2 linked regions of the Rhizobium rhizoryzae genome follow. The protein of the gene in region 1 interacts with the protein of each later gene in a pairwise test. Links are inferred from orthologs where the notes say so. Each region holds a gene or a part of one and is shown in the gene's direction. Other genes may lie near its edges. The genes, in order: G6N80_RS12165 and ccmE.

Region 1 (6,766 bases):
CGTGCGGGAAAACCTCAGCTTCTGGCAGTCGTTTTTTGGTGATGCTGAGGGCGGAAGGGGCTGTTCAATTGCGCAAGCAGCGCGTGCGGTCGAGCTTGAACAGGTATTACATCTCCCCTTTGGTTATCTTTCCGCCGGGCAACAACGCCGCATGGCATTCGCCAAGCTTCTGGTGGCCTACCGACCGGTCTGGATTGTCGATGAGCCGACAGCCGCACTGGATATCAACGCCGAGGCATTGCTGGCACGGCTCATGCGCGAACATCAGGCCAGGGGCGGCATGATCCTTGCCGCCACGCATCAGCCGCTTGAGCTTCTTGATGTGAGGCGGTTGGAAATGAAGGGCTTTGGGTTTGCGGCCATGGAAGGAGCGGAAGCATGATCGCCCTCCTGCTTCGCGATCTCAAACTGTCTTTCCGTGCTGGCGGCGGCGCCTTGATCGGTATCCTGTTTTTCCTGACAGTGGTGGCGGTCATTCCCTTCGGGGTAGGGCCGGATCTCAATCTTCTATCGCGGATTGGTCCCGCCATCGTCTGGATCGGCGCGCTGCTTGCTGCACTCCTTGGTCTTGACCGGCTGTTTCAGGCCGATCGCGACGATGGCTCGCTGGATCTTATCTTGATGCAGGAGCATCCGCTGGTGCTGACAGTTCTGGTGAAGTGCCTCGCGCATTGGCTGGCCAATATTCTGCCACTGGTGATCGCTTCTCCGTTGCTCGGCCTGTTCATGAATATGAGCGAGGTGGCGATCGGTGCCGTCATGCTGACCCTGCTGGTCGGTTCTCCGGCGCTGGCCTTCATCGGCGCTGTCGGGGCGGCAGTGGCAGTCACACTCCCGAGAGGGGGGCTTCTGGTTTCCATCCTCGTTCTGCCATTGACGATTCCCGTGCTGATTTTTGGCGTCAGCGCATCCTATGCAGCGGTGGAAGATCCGGCACCCTTCCTGCCGCCCTTTCTGATTCTTGTTGCCATCACGATGTTTTTTGCCGTCATTGGCCCGCTCGGTGCTGCGCTGGCGTTGCGCAATGCCGGGGATTGACTAGAATCAAGGAAAGACGGGGAGCCACCCCTAAAAGGATTACATGACCGAAAGCCTCGCCATCCGCAAATTCAGCGACCTTGCCAACCCGACGCGGTTCCTCGCGCTTGCGGAACGCCTTTTGCCGTGGATGGCGGGCCTCTGTTGCCTGCTCTTCGCAGCCGGGCTGTACCTCGCCTTCACGACTGAGGGGGATTACCAGCAAGGCGATACGGTGCGGATCATGTACATCCATGTGCCTGCGGCCTGGCTTTCGATGATGTGTTATTCCGTCATGGCGCTGTCGGCCATTGGCACGCTGGTCTGGCGTCATCCGCTGGCCGATGTTTCCCATAAGGCCGCAGCTCCGCTTGGTGCCGCTTTTACGCTGATCGCGCTGATCACAGGTTCGCTGTGGGGGAAACCCATGTGGGGCACGTGGTGGGTGTGGGATGCGCGGCTCACATCCGTCTTCATCCTGTTCCTGATGTATCTCGGCATCATCGCGCTGAACCGTGCCATGGACGATCCGTCCAGGGCTGCGCGGGTTTCTTCGGTGCTGATCCTCGTGGGATTTGTGAACATCCCAATCATCAAGTTCTCGGTGGACTGGTGGAACACGCTGCATCAGCCAGCCAGTGTCATCCGCATGGATGGACCGACCATCGACGGAGAGTTTTTGCGTCCGCTGCTGGTCATGGCCATTGCTTACACGCTGCTGTTTTTCACATTGCATATCACGGCCATGCGCAATGAGATATGGCGTCGTCGCATTGCGACCCAGCGGCGTCTGGCAGCCCGTAACGCAAGCCGGGAGGTATGAGAGATGAGCCACGCTTTCTATATCTTTACCTCCTACGGTGTGACGGCGCTGATTACACTTGCCGTTATAGCTTGGACCCTTCTGGATGGTCGCGCCCGCCGGAACGAAATGGCTGAACTGGAGGCCGCCGGTATCCGTCGCCGGTCCTCTCCTCCCGTGACTGAGGGCAAACAGGCATGACGGCTCCCCTTCAAACGGAGGAAACGCCCGAAAAGCGTGGCCTCGGACGTTATGGCTTTGCCTTGATCCCGCTGGTGATCTTCGCAGGCTTTGCCGCAGTGGCGGGAAAAATGTTGTATGATCAGGATGTGAATGGACGCGATGTGTCTGCCATTCCTTCGGCTCTGATCGGCAAACACGCGCCTTCACTTGCCTTGCCACCGCTGGAAGGGTCGCAAACGCCTGCGCTTACCGATGCCGCGATCAAGGGCAGGCTGACCCTGGTGAATGTGTTTGCGTCCTGGTGCGTACCCTGCCGTCAGGAGCATCCGCTCCTGAAGGAGCTCGCGAAGGATAGCCGGATCACTATCGTCGGCATCAATTACAAGGATCGCAACGACAACGCGCTGCGTTTCCTGGGCGAACTCGGCAATCCCTACAAGGCCATCGGCGTTGATCCGAACGGCAAGGCCGCGATCGACTGGGGCGTCTATGGCATTCCGGAAAGCTATCTCGTCGCTCCGGATGGCACGATCCTCTACAAGCGCGTCGGGCCTTTCGATGAGCGCAGCGTCAGCCAGGATCTGCTGCCCGCCATCGAGAAGGCCCTGACGCCGCAAGTCTGATCCAACTCCTTGTTATGACGCATTTCCGGACGCAAAACCGCTGCACACTTTTGCTGGAAATGCTTTACAGCGCCCCCTGCCAGGCCCGGACCGCATCGAGCGGATAAACGAGCATCAGCACGTTGAGGGTCAGGTTGTCGCGGATCAGCCAGCCGGTAAAGATCTCGAAAATAATAGCGACAACAAGAGTGACCCAGACCGGCACCCGCGCGGCAAACAGAAAGCCAAGCGCCATGAAGATGGTATCCATGGCCGAATTCAGGATGCTATCGCCTTCATAGCCGATGGCCATGGTTGCGGATCGATAGCGGTCAATGATGATGGGGGAGTTTTCCAGAAGCTCCCATGCCGCTTCGATGAAGGTGGCAAGCGTAAGACGCTTGGCAAACGAAGCCTTGCGCAGCACCAGCCAGCCGAGGCCATAAAACAGGAAGCCATGGATGATGTGCGACGGCGTGTACCAATCCGCCAGATGCTGGGAATTGCCCGGCGTGTTCACGCCCGGCTCAAACAACTTCACAGTGCCGCAGGTGCAGATCCACACCCGCCCCATGAAATGCTCGGCGATGATCTGTGCCAGCAGAATGATGAGCGCGACCGCAAACCAGTAATGGCCGCTGCTGCCGTTGCGGGCGGGATAGGCGTCCGCCGTGCTCACTTTCCATCCTCGGACTTCGGCTCAAGCGAATGTTTCATGATGAGCGGCATCTGCGCCAGCGTGAAGGCAATGGTGATCGGCATCGTGCCCCAAACCTTGAAGTTGACCCAGACGGCGTCGGAAAAATTGCGCCAGACCACTTCGTTCAGCACGGCAAGAAACAGGAAGAAAATGCCCCAACGGAGAGTCAGCTTGCGCCATCCTTCATCCGTCAGCTGAAAGGCTGCGTTGAAGACATAGCCCAGCAGCGATTTGCCGAACAACAGGCCAATCAGCAGCGTAACGCCGAACAGCGTGTTGACGATGGTCGGCTTCATCTTGATGAAGGTCTCGTCCTGCAACCAGATGGAGAGGCCGCCAAAGATCATGACCACGATACCGGAGACGAAGGGCATGACCGGCAAATGCTTGAAAACGATCTTGGAGACGATCAGCGAAATAACCGTTGCCGCCATGAAAAGGCCCGTCGCCACCAGCAGCGGTCCGCCTAGCGCTGAGAGCGCTGGAAACTTGGAGACCAGCCATTCGCCCCGCAAGTTGGCAAAAAAGAACACAAGCAAAGGCCCGAGTTCCAGCGCCATTTTCAGGCCCGGATTTTCCTTTTCCTGACGCGTCGGCGTCGTATCGCTTTCAAGGCTTGGCATTGGGCGCGTCTTTATGAAGGTGTTGAAAGAATAGGTGCAAAGCGGTTTTCTGTGGCATCAATGCGACACACCCGCAATTGCCTGCGCAAAATCTTCCGCCTCGAAGGGTTCAAGATCGTCGATCCCCTCGCCAACACCGATGAAATAGACCGGAAGCTTGTGCTTGGCGGCAATGGCCACCAGAATGCCGCCGCGTGCGGTTCCGTCCAGCTTGGTCATGATGAGACCGCTGACGCCAGCCACGTTGCGGAAAATTTCCACCTGGTTCATTGCGTTCTGGCCGGTCGTTGCGTCAAGGGTCTGGAGGACGGTATGCGGCGCATCCGGGTCCAGCTTGCTCAGAACGCGGACGATCTTTTCCAGCTCAGCCATCAACTCCGCCTTGTTCTGCAGACGGCCGGCGGTATCGATAATCAGAACGTCGCACTTCTTCGCCTTGGCCTGTTCGAAGGCATCATAGGCAAGGCCGGCCGCATCCGCGCCAAGCTTGGTGCCGATGAATTCCGAGCCCGTACGATCCGCCCAGATCTTCAACTGCTCGATGGCAGCGGCACGGAAGGTATCGCCCGCCGCCAGCATAACCTTGAGGCCCGAGCCGGACAACTTGGCCGCCAGCTTGCCAATGGTGGTGGTCTTGCCGGTGCCATTGACGCCGACGACGAGGATGACATGCGGCTTGTGGGAAAGATCCAGCTCCAGCGGCTTGGCCACCGGCTTCAGAACCTTGGTGATTTCGCTCGCCATGATGCGCGACACGTCGTCACCCGTCACATCCTTGCCATAGCGTTCGGACGACAGCGTATCGGTGATGCGCATCGCCGTTTCCACGCCAAGATCCGCCTGAATGAGCAGGTCTTCCAGCTCCTCCAGCGTCGCCTCGTCCAGCTTGCGCTTGGTGAAGAGAGCCGCGATCTGGCCGGTCAGTTGCGCGGATGTGCGCGAAAGCCCCTCGCGCAACCGTTGGAACCAGGAGAGTTTGACCTCTGGCGCAGCTTCGACCGGGGCGGCTTCCTTGCGAGTGGCGAAGCCTTTGGGAAGGACGGGTTCGGACAGCGTTGGGGTAACCGTGTCGTTACGCCCCTCTGTCCTGCCGGACATCTCCCCCTCAAGGGGGGAGATCGATTCCGGGCTTCTGTATTGTCCTACATCCTGCTTAGGGGAAGAACCACCTACTTGTAAGCGCGGTTCAGCATCCGCAACATCAACGAGAGGATGGTCATTTCGCGGCGAGTCGATCTCCCCCCTTGAGGGGGAGATGTCCGGCAGGACAGAGGGGAGTGGGCTTTGATCGCCATCAGAGCTTTCAGCCTCAGCCTCTAGCAGCGAAAGCGGGACAAGGCCCAGTTCACCCGGAAGTTCGGCAGGGGCCAGCAACACCGGCTCATCAACCTCTGCCGCGTCATCAGCGGGGCCGCCTGCGGTTTCCATCTCGATCGTTGCGACAGGATCGACCGGCGAAACCGGGAGGTCCTCTTCGCGCGAATGCGGCTCAAGCTCCGCCTCTATGGACGCCTTATCGTCAGCCGTCAGAGCTTCCGATGCCTTGCTCTCCTCCGCAGGCTTGTCCTTGCCGAACGAGAAGACCTTCTTGATGAACCCCAGCGCCATAAAATGTTCCGTTCCGTCACGCCGCAGCGGCAGCGTCGACCTGCATTGTCAGATGTTTGCCGTTATGACCGGTCATCATCACCGGCACCATATCGCGCGGCTTCAAACCGGGAGCTGCAACCAGTGAGAAGTTTTCCGTATGGGCAAATCCGCTCTGCTCCACAAGGATCATGTGGCGCGTCCCGACCATCTTGTCGAGATGGGAGAGGAGAAGCTTATCGCCAACGGCCCGCATTCGTGCCGCGCGTTCTTTCACCAGCGCCCGATCCAGTTGCGGCATGCGCGCCGCCGGTGTGCCGGGTCGCGGGCTGTAGGGGAAGACATGCAGGAAGGAAAGCCCACAGTCTTGCGCATGACGAACCGCATTCTCGAACATCTCGTCCGTCTCGGTCGGGAAGCCCGCAATCATATCGGCACCGAAACTTACATCCGGGCGAAGGCTGCGCACCTGATTGATGAAAGCCAATGCATCGGCGCTGGAATGCCGCCGCTTCATCCGCTTCAGGATCATGTCATCGCCATGCTGGAGCGAGAGGTGCAGATGCGGCATGAAGCGCGGCTCATCGGCCAGAAGGTCAAACAGATGGCTGTCTGCCTCGATGCTATCGATGGATGAAAGCCGCAGCCGCAAGATCTCCGGCACCTGCTTCAACAACGTCTTCGCCAAAAGCCCAAGCGTCGGGGTTCCCGGCAGATCGGCACCGTAACTGGTGGCATCCACGCCGGTCAGCACCACTTCCTGATAGCCTTCCGCCACCAGTTTGCGCGCCTGATCGACGACGGCCCCCATGGGCACTGAGCGGGAATTGCCGCGGCCATAAGGAATGATGCAGAAGGTGCAGCGATGATCGCAGCCGTTCTGCACCTGAATGAAGGCGCGCACATGCCCGTCTATGTGCTTCACCATCTGCGGGGCGGTGGCCTTCACGCTCATGATATCGTTGACGCGCAGCTTCTCTTCGGCTGACACGCCGAAATCCGGCAAGGCGCGGTAGGAGGCGCTTTTCAGCTTTTCCTCATTGCCGAGAACGGCATCCACTTCCGGCATTTCGCCGAAGGTGGCGGCTTCCGTTTGCGCCGCGCAACCGGTGACGATGATGCGGGCATGCGGGTTTTCCCGCCGGGCACGACGAATGGCTTGGCGCGCCTGACGCACGGCCTCCCCGGTGACAGCGCAGGTGTTGACGAGCACGGCATTGTTCAGCCCCGCCTTCTCCGCCTCTGCCCGCAT
Region 2 (6,795 bases), 1.9 Mb from region 1 along the record:
GATCTCGGCGCTCTACACGAAATCCGCCGAACGCGCCTTTACCGATCTGCTGCGTGCGCAGCTCTACAACGTGGTGAACTCCATCACCATTGGCGAAGACAACGCGCTTGCGGGCAATCCGCAACTGGGTGACCTGCGCTTCTCCCAGCCCGAAACCGGCTGGTACTGGATCGTCGAGCCGCTTGGCACCTTTGCCGCGACGCCGCTGTCATCTTCGTCGCTCGGCACGTCGAACATCAAGGTGCCGTCCATCCTCAACGTACCCTTCAACAATCGCTATGAGCGCTTCTATCCCGCCATCGACGCCTTCGGGAACAATGTGCTGGTGGCGGAAACAGAGGTGGTGCTGGACAGCGAGGGCAGGGCGGCGCGCTTTCGCGTGACAGGCAACCTGACCGTGGTAACGGAGGATGTGCAGGCCTTCACCCAGAGCCTCTACATCGCGCTGGTGGTCTTCGGCCTCGGCAGCCTCGTGGTCAACGGTCTTGCCATTCTCTTCGGTCTGCGACCGCTGGACGAAGCGCGCCGAGCGCTGGAAAAGGTGCGACGCGGGGAGGCGGAGCGTCTGGAAGGCGAGTTTCCCCGTGAAGTGCATGCGCTGACCATCGAGATGAATGCACTGATCGACAGCAACCGCCGCATTGTCGAGCGTGCCCGCTCGCAGGTGGGAAATCTGGCCCATTCACTGAAGACGCCGATTGCCGTGCTTCTCAACGAATCGCGCCTCATCGACAAGGGCCGTGGAGACGTGGTGCGCGGGCAGGCGGAAGCCATGCAGAGCCAGGTGCAGAGCTATCTGAACCGCGCCCGCATTGCCGCCCAGCGCGAATCCATGCTGGCGCGAACCGATGCCGAGCCGGTGCTGGAGCGCCTGATGCGGGTGATGCGGCGCCTCAATCCCGACAAGACATTCGAACTGATCGCGACACAGGCCAATCTGGCACTTGCCATGGAGCAGCAGGATGTCGAGGAAACGGTCGGCAACCTTCTGGAGAATGCGGCGCGCCATTCTAAGAGCGGCGTCTGGCTGACCATCATGCCGTCACTGGCACCCGAGGGGGAAGATCCGGCCCGGCGCAACTGGGTGGAAATTGCTGTTGAAGATGATGGGCCGGGCCTTAACCCCGACGAAATCAAGGAAGCCATGAAGCGCGGTCGCAGGCTGGATGAAAGCAAGCCCGGCACGGGTCTTGGACTTTCGATCGTTGGCGAAATCGCCCGTGAATATCAGGGCCGTTTCCGGCTTTCGCGCGGGCGTCGCGGGGGCTTACGCGCTGTGCTGACACTGCCGGGAATTTCACGCGACGCGGCATGAGTTGCATCCTGGGACCGACGCAGTGCGGTATAAATGGCACACTGATCGCTTTCCGGCTCGACACTCTGTGCCAGCACGCTACAAACAGAGTTCAAACCTTCGCTTGGTTTCGCCACAGTCGACGTGCATGGCCAGTGACGTAATGGGCCGAGTTCAGGTTTGAAAATCAGGTGCGTAGATACCAGATAACTGTCTACGCAAGCACGAAACGGTTGGAGTAGAATGGAAGTCCGCGCTGTGAAATTCGTCGTTTGGCCTGTTCTTGCTGCAAGCCTGCTTTCGGCCTGCACATCGACCGGAGGCAATCGTGGCGGGCTCTTTGCCAAGGCGCCGCCGAACAATTTCATTGTGGCGCTTCAGGGGGGTATCGTCAGCCGTGCCGGGACACAGCTCAGCGAAAGCGACCGCCAAAGGGCGCTGGAAGCGGAATATCGCGCGCTGGAGTTTTCCGAGGTCGGACAGTCGACCGAATGGAAAGGCCGCAATATCAGCGGCGAGGTGGTGGCAGCAGCGCCCTATCAGGTGGGTTCACAGAACTGCCGCAGCTACACGCACACGCTGACGATCAACGAACGTGAGTTGAAGGCGCGCGGCACGGCCTGTCGCAATGCCGATGGAGCCTGGACTCCGCTGAGCTGAACCGCGTTCTCCTTCCCATTGAACCAATTGTGTTTCGCGCCCTTGCTTGACGCAAATCAAGGCCCGTGTCAGGCAGTCCGTCCATAGGAGAGAGGAGACTGTTCACGAAGTTGCGGCCAAACGCCTCAAATTCGTGTCATCGTCCCCGATCCGATTGGAATAGTGGTGCGCTTGACGTAATTGGCTTCAATGATTTTCTGGATTCTTATCGCAGTACTGACGGCTGGAGTGGCAGGTCTTCTGATCGCGCCGCTGATGAAGCCAAGGCCGCAACCGACGACGGCCCGTGAAGACGAGGCTGCGGTTTACCGCGACCAGATGAAGGAGATCGATCGCGATCTCGCGCTCGGTCTTCTCGGCGAGAAGGAGGCCGACTACGCGCGCGCCGAAATCGGACGCCGTTTGCTGGCTGCCACCGACGCGCCGCAGCGGGGCCTGACGCCCGCGGCTCTGCCGCGCCCGCATCGCATCACCACTCTGCTGGTCATTCTCTGTCCGCCTATCGTGGGACTTGCAGGCTATCTGATGCTGGGAAGCCCCGGCATGCCCGACCAGCCGCTGGCGGCACGCCTTGCCAATCCGGGCAACAATATCGAACTTCTGATCGCCAAGGCCGAACGACATCTGGCACAGAACCCCAATGACGGGGCCGGTTGGGATCTGCTGGCGCCGATCTACATGCGATCCGGCCGCTTTGCCGATGCGGATCAGGCGTTTCGCAACTCGATCCGTATTCTGGGCGCGACACCGCAACGGCTGGCGGGCTTGGGCGAAACCATGGTCGCCGCCAATCAGGGCATCGTGACCGACGAGGCACGCGGCTTCTTCGAGAAGGCGGTGGCGCTGGAACCCGACAATATGCGCTCGCGCTTCTATGTGGCGCTCGGGCTGGAGCAGGCGGGTCGCAAGGCGGAGGCGCTGGCCGCCTTCAACGCCATCAAGCGAGATTCGCCCCCCGGAGCCGCATGGGAAAGCCTCGTGAACCAGCACATTGCCGCCAATAGCGAGAATGCACCCGGGAATCCGAGCGCTGCCGATGTTGCCGCCGCCCAGAACCTTTCCGGGCAGGACCGGCAGGCAATGATTGCGGGCATGGTGGAAAGCCTTGCCGAGCGGCTGAAATCTGACCCGAAAAACATCGAGGGCTGGCTGCGGCTGGTGCGCTCCTACATGGTGCTGGGCCGCGAGCAGGACGCCCGCAATGCCCTTCAGACAGGGCTGAAGACATTTCCCGCAGAGACGGGCGAGGGTCAGCGGCTTGTGGCGCTGGCGCGTGAGATTGGACTGGGCGAGGGGATCGTGCAATGACGCGCAAACAGAAACGCATGGCCGTGATTGCTGGCGGCATGAGCTTCATCCTGATTGCCGTGCTGCTCGTGATGTTCGCCTTCAGCCAGTCGGTCGCCTATTTCTTCATGCCGAGCGATCTTGCCAAGAACGAGGTATCGCCGGGAACGCGCATCCGTCTGGGTGGACTGGTCGAGGCTGGTTCCGTTCAGCGTGGGGCCGGATCGACCGTGAGCTTCAAGGTGACCGATGGCTCGGCGAGCGTACCTGTGAGCTATACCGGAATTCTGCCGGACCTGTTTCGCGAGGGCCAGGGCGTGGTGACCGAAGGCGTGTTCACGTCTTCCCGTGCCTTCGTTGCAGATTCGGTGCTGGCCAAGCATGATGAGAACTACATGCCGAAGGAAGTGGCGGATCGCCTGAAGGCGGACGGCGTCTGGAAGGAGGGCGAAGGCAGCCCGACCACCGGCGCCAAAGGGAGTGTGACGCGATGATTGTCGAGATCGGCCATTATGCGCTGGTTCTGGCGCTTGCGATTGCCCTGATCGTCTCCATCGCGCCCGTTGTGGGTGCGCGGCGGAACGATGCGGCGCTGATGGCGCTGGCACCCTCGGGCTCCATCATCCTCTTTGGCATGGTGACGCTTTCGTTTCTGGCGCTGACCTGGGCCTATGCGGTTTCCGATTTTTCCGTGCGCAATGTCTGGGAGAACTCCCATTCGCTGATGCCCATGGTCTACAAGCTTTCCGGCGTCTGGGGGAACCACGAAGGTTCCATGATGCTGTGGCTGCTGATCCTGACGCTGTTCAGCGCACTCGTTGCATTCTTCGGGCGCAATCTGCCGGAAACATTGCGGGCCAACGTGCTGGCCGTGCAGGCCTGGGTGACGGTCGCCTTCCTGCTGTTCATTCTGCTGACCTCCAATCCCTTCATCCGCCTGATGCCGGCACCCGCGGAAGGGCAGGACCTGAACCCCGTTCTTCAGGACCCGGGTCTGGCAGTGCATCCGCCGTTGCTCTATCTCGGTTATGTCGGCTTCTCCGTCTGCTTCTCCTTTGCCGTTGCTGCCCTCATCGAAGGACGCATCGACGCGGCATGGGCGCGCTGGGTTCGCCCCTGGACGCTGGCTGCCTGGACCTTCCTGACGGCTGGCATCGCCATGGGGTCCTACTGGGCCTATTACGAGCTCGGCTGGGGCGGCTGGTGGTTCTGGGATCCGGTCGAAAACGCTTCCTTCATGCCGTGGCTTGCGGGAACAGCACTTCTGCACTCGGCGCTGGTGATGGAAAAGCGCGAGGCGCTGAAGATCTGGACCGTGCTTCTGGCGATCATCACCTTCTCGCTGTCGTTGCTCGGAACCTTCCTCGTCCGCTCCGGCGTTCTTACCTCCGTGCATGCCTTCGCGACAGACCCGACCCGCGGCACCTTCATTCTGGCCATCCTCTCGATCTTCGTCGGCGGAGCTTTTGCACTGTTTGCCTGGCGCGCACCGCAGCTGAAAAGCGGCGGAATCTTTGCGCCCATTTCCCGCGAAGGCGCTCTGGTTCTCAACAATCTGATCCTGACGGTATCGACCGCGACGGTGCTGACCGGTACGCTTTATCCGCTGGTTCTGGAGACGCTGACGGGTGAGAAGATTTCCGTCGGCGCGCCCTTCTTCAACCTGACCTTCGGCCTGTTGATGATTCCGCTTCTGCTGATCGTGCCCATGGGGCCGCTTCTGGCCTGGAAACGGGGTGATCTCCTGGGCGCCATGCAGCGGCTCTATCTCGTTGCGGGGCTGGCGCTGGTTGTAGGGCTCGGGATCTACTACGTGGAAAATGGCGGCCCTGTTCTGGCCTTCCTCGGTCTGGCGCTCGGCATCTATCTCATTCTCGGTTCGCTGGTCGACCTCTGGTACCGCGCCAACTTCGGCAAGCTGGCTTTTTCCATTGCCCTTGCCCGGTTGAAGGGGCTTCCACGCTCTGCCTTCGGAACGGCGCTGGCGCATATGGGCCTTGGCGTTACCGTGCTGGGCATCGTGGCGGTGACGGCTTTCGAGACCGAGCACGTGCTGGAAATGAAGCAGGGCATGACAGCGGATGCAGGCGGCTATACGCTCGTATTCGATGGCATGAAGGAAGCGGTCGGCCCGAACTTTACCGAAGAGCGAGCGCATTTCACGATCAGCAAGGCGGGCGTTGCCGTTGCCGACGTCTGGTCCTCCAAGCGAATCTATACCGCGCGCCGCATGCCGACGACGGAAGCCGGTATCGTTAGCTTCGGTCTCAGCCAGCTTTATGTGTCGCTGGGCGACCCGATGGCCGATGGCGGTATCGTGGTACGCATCTGGTGGAAGCCTTTCATTCTCTGTATCTGGCTTGGTGGCTTGATCATGATGATTGGCGGCTTTGTTTCGCTCTCTGACCGCCGCCTGCGTGTTGGCGCGCCAAGCCGCAGAGCAAAGGCGGCAAAGCCGGCCAAGCCCGCCATGGAGCCTGCGCAATGAAGAGGCGTTTTCCTCTCGTCCTGCTGGCGAGCCTGATGCTGGCGCCGGTGACTGCTCTTGCCGTCAATCCCGATGAGGTTCTGAAGGACCCGAAGCTAGAGCAGCGCGCCCGTGACCTGTCAGCTCAGCTTCGCTGCATGGTCTGCCAGAACCAGTCCATCGACGATTCGAACGCCGAGCTTGCCAAGGACCTGCGCGTGCTGGTGCGCGAGCGGATAACGGCGGGCGATAGCGACGAGCAGGTGATCAACTACCTCGTCTCGCGCTACGGCGAATTCGTGCTGCTGAAGCCACGACTAAGCGCCCGGACGATCGCGCTTTGGGCAACCCCTGCGGTCCTTTTCATCATCGGCGGAATTGCCGTCTACCGGCTGTCTCGCCGCTCCCGTCCCACGACGGGTGCTGAGAAGGCCCTGACGGCGGAAGAGCAGGCGCGACTGGCGGAACTGCTGCGCAAGGAAGAGGGCTGAGCGGCGTTTTTTCCGCTCTCCGCAACATTACAAACATTTCACCCATCGGACACGTGCAGTTAAGGTCACGGCACCTATATCTTCAGTCATCCACCGCCGCCGGACCTCCGGCAACCAGTCTGAATGATGATAAAGGTATCGAACCATGAGCAAGATCGGACGCCCCTCCCTGAAGACCATTCTCAAGGGAACCACTGTGGCGGGCCTCGCAGCCGTAATGCTTTCGACCGGCATTCCCGCACAAGTCTATCAATCCTATGCTGAGCCGGTGACTGTTGCTTCGCCGCAGGTTCCAAGCTTCGCAGATGTCGTTTCCGCCGTATCGCCTGCCGTTGTTTCCGTTCGCGTTAAATCCGATACGACGCCAGCCTCGGACGATGCCAGCAATGGCTTCTCATTTGGAGGCCGCGGCTTTGACGAGCTTCCGGACGACCATCCGTTGAAGCGCTTCTTCCGTGAATTTGGCGGCCAGATGCCGAACGGCCGAAACCAGGAGCGCGCCGAGCGCAACAACCGCAACGGCAACCGCCAGCATTACATGCGTCCTGTCGCACAGGGCTCCGGCTTCTTCATCTCGGAAGACGGCTATCTCGTCA

The links.
Region 2: the proteins of G6N80_RS12165 (region 1) and ccmE interact in binary tests that used the Escherichia coli proteins (3 or more experiments, as listed by UniProt). The link is inferred for Rhizobium rhizoryzae from one-to-one orthologs.

Annotation. Positions count from the first base shown.
Region 1 is NZ_CP049250.1:1,262,088-1,268,853, forward strand. What follows is about bases 1-2,960. They hold G6N80_RS12165 (heme ABC transporter permease), read left to right. Parts: upstream 1-1,081; coding sequence 1,082-1,840; downstream 1,841-2,960. Other genes in these bases: ccmA (heme ABC exporter ATP-binding protein CcmA), read left to right, coding at 1-382; ccmB (heme exporter protein CcmB), read left to right, coding at 379-1,038; ccmD (heme exporter protein CcmD), read left to right, coding at 1,844-2,020; G6N80_RS12175 (DsbE family thiol:disulfide interchange protein), read left to right, coding at 2,017-2,625; G6N80_RS12180 (DUF2585 domain-containing protein), read right to left, coding at 2,690-2,960. Also shown: more of G6N80_RS12180, read right to left, coding at 2,961-3,283; G6N80_RS12185 (septation protein A), read right to left, coding at 3,280-3,927; signal recognition particle-docking protein FtsY, read right to left, coding at 3,985-5,535; tRNA (N(6)-L-threonylcarbamoyladenosine(37)-C(2))-methylthiotransferase MtaB, read right to left, coding at 5,552-6,766. UniProt on the Escherichia coli protein: Required for the export of heme to the periplasm for the biogenesis of c-type cytochromes.
Region 2 is NZ_CP049250.1:3,197,173-3,203,967, reverse strand. Bases 2,008-4,996 are described here. They hold ccmE (cytochrome c maturation protein CcmE), read left to right. Parts: upstream 2,008-3,258; coding sequence 3,259-3,735; downstream 3,736-4,996. Other genes in these bases: G6N80_RS21280 (heme lyase CcmF/NrfE family subunit), read left to right, coding at 3,732-4,996; ccmI (c-type cytochrome biogenesis protein CcmI), read left to right, coding at 2,144-3,262. In the rest of the region: G6N80_RS21300 (ATP-binding protein), read left to right, coding at 1-1,315; G6N80_RS21295 (hypothetical protein), read left to right, coding at 1,538-1,954; more of G6N80_RS21280, read left to right, coding at 4,997-5,729; G6N80_RS21275 (cytochrome c-type biogenesis protein), read left to right, coding at 5,726-6,199; G6N80_RS21270 (Do family serine endopeptidase), read left to right, coding at 6,345-6,795. UniProt on the Escherichia coli protein: Heme chaperone required for the biogenesis of c-type cytochromes. Transiently binds heme delivered by CcmC and transfers the heme to apo-cytochromes in a process facilitated by CcmF and CcmH.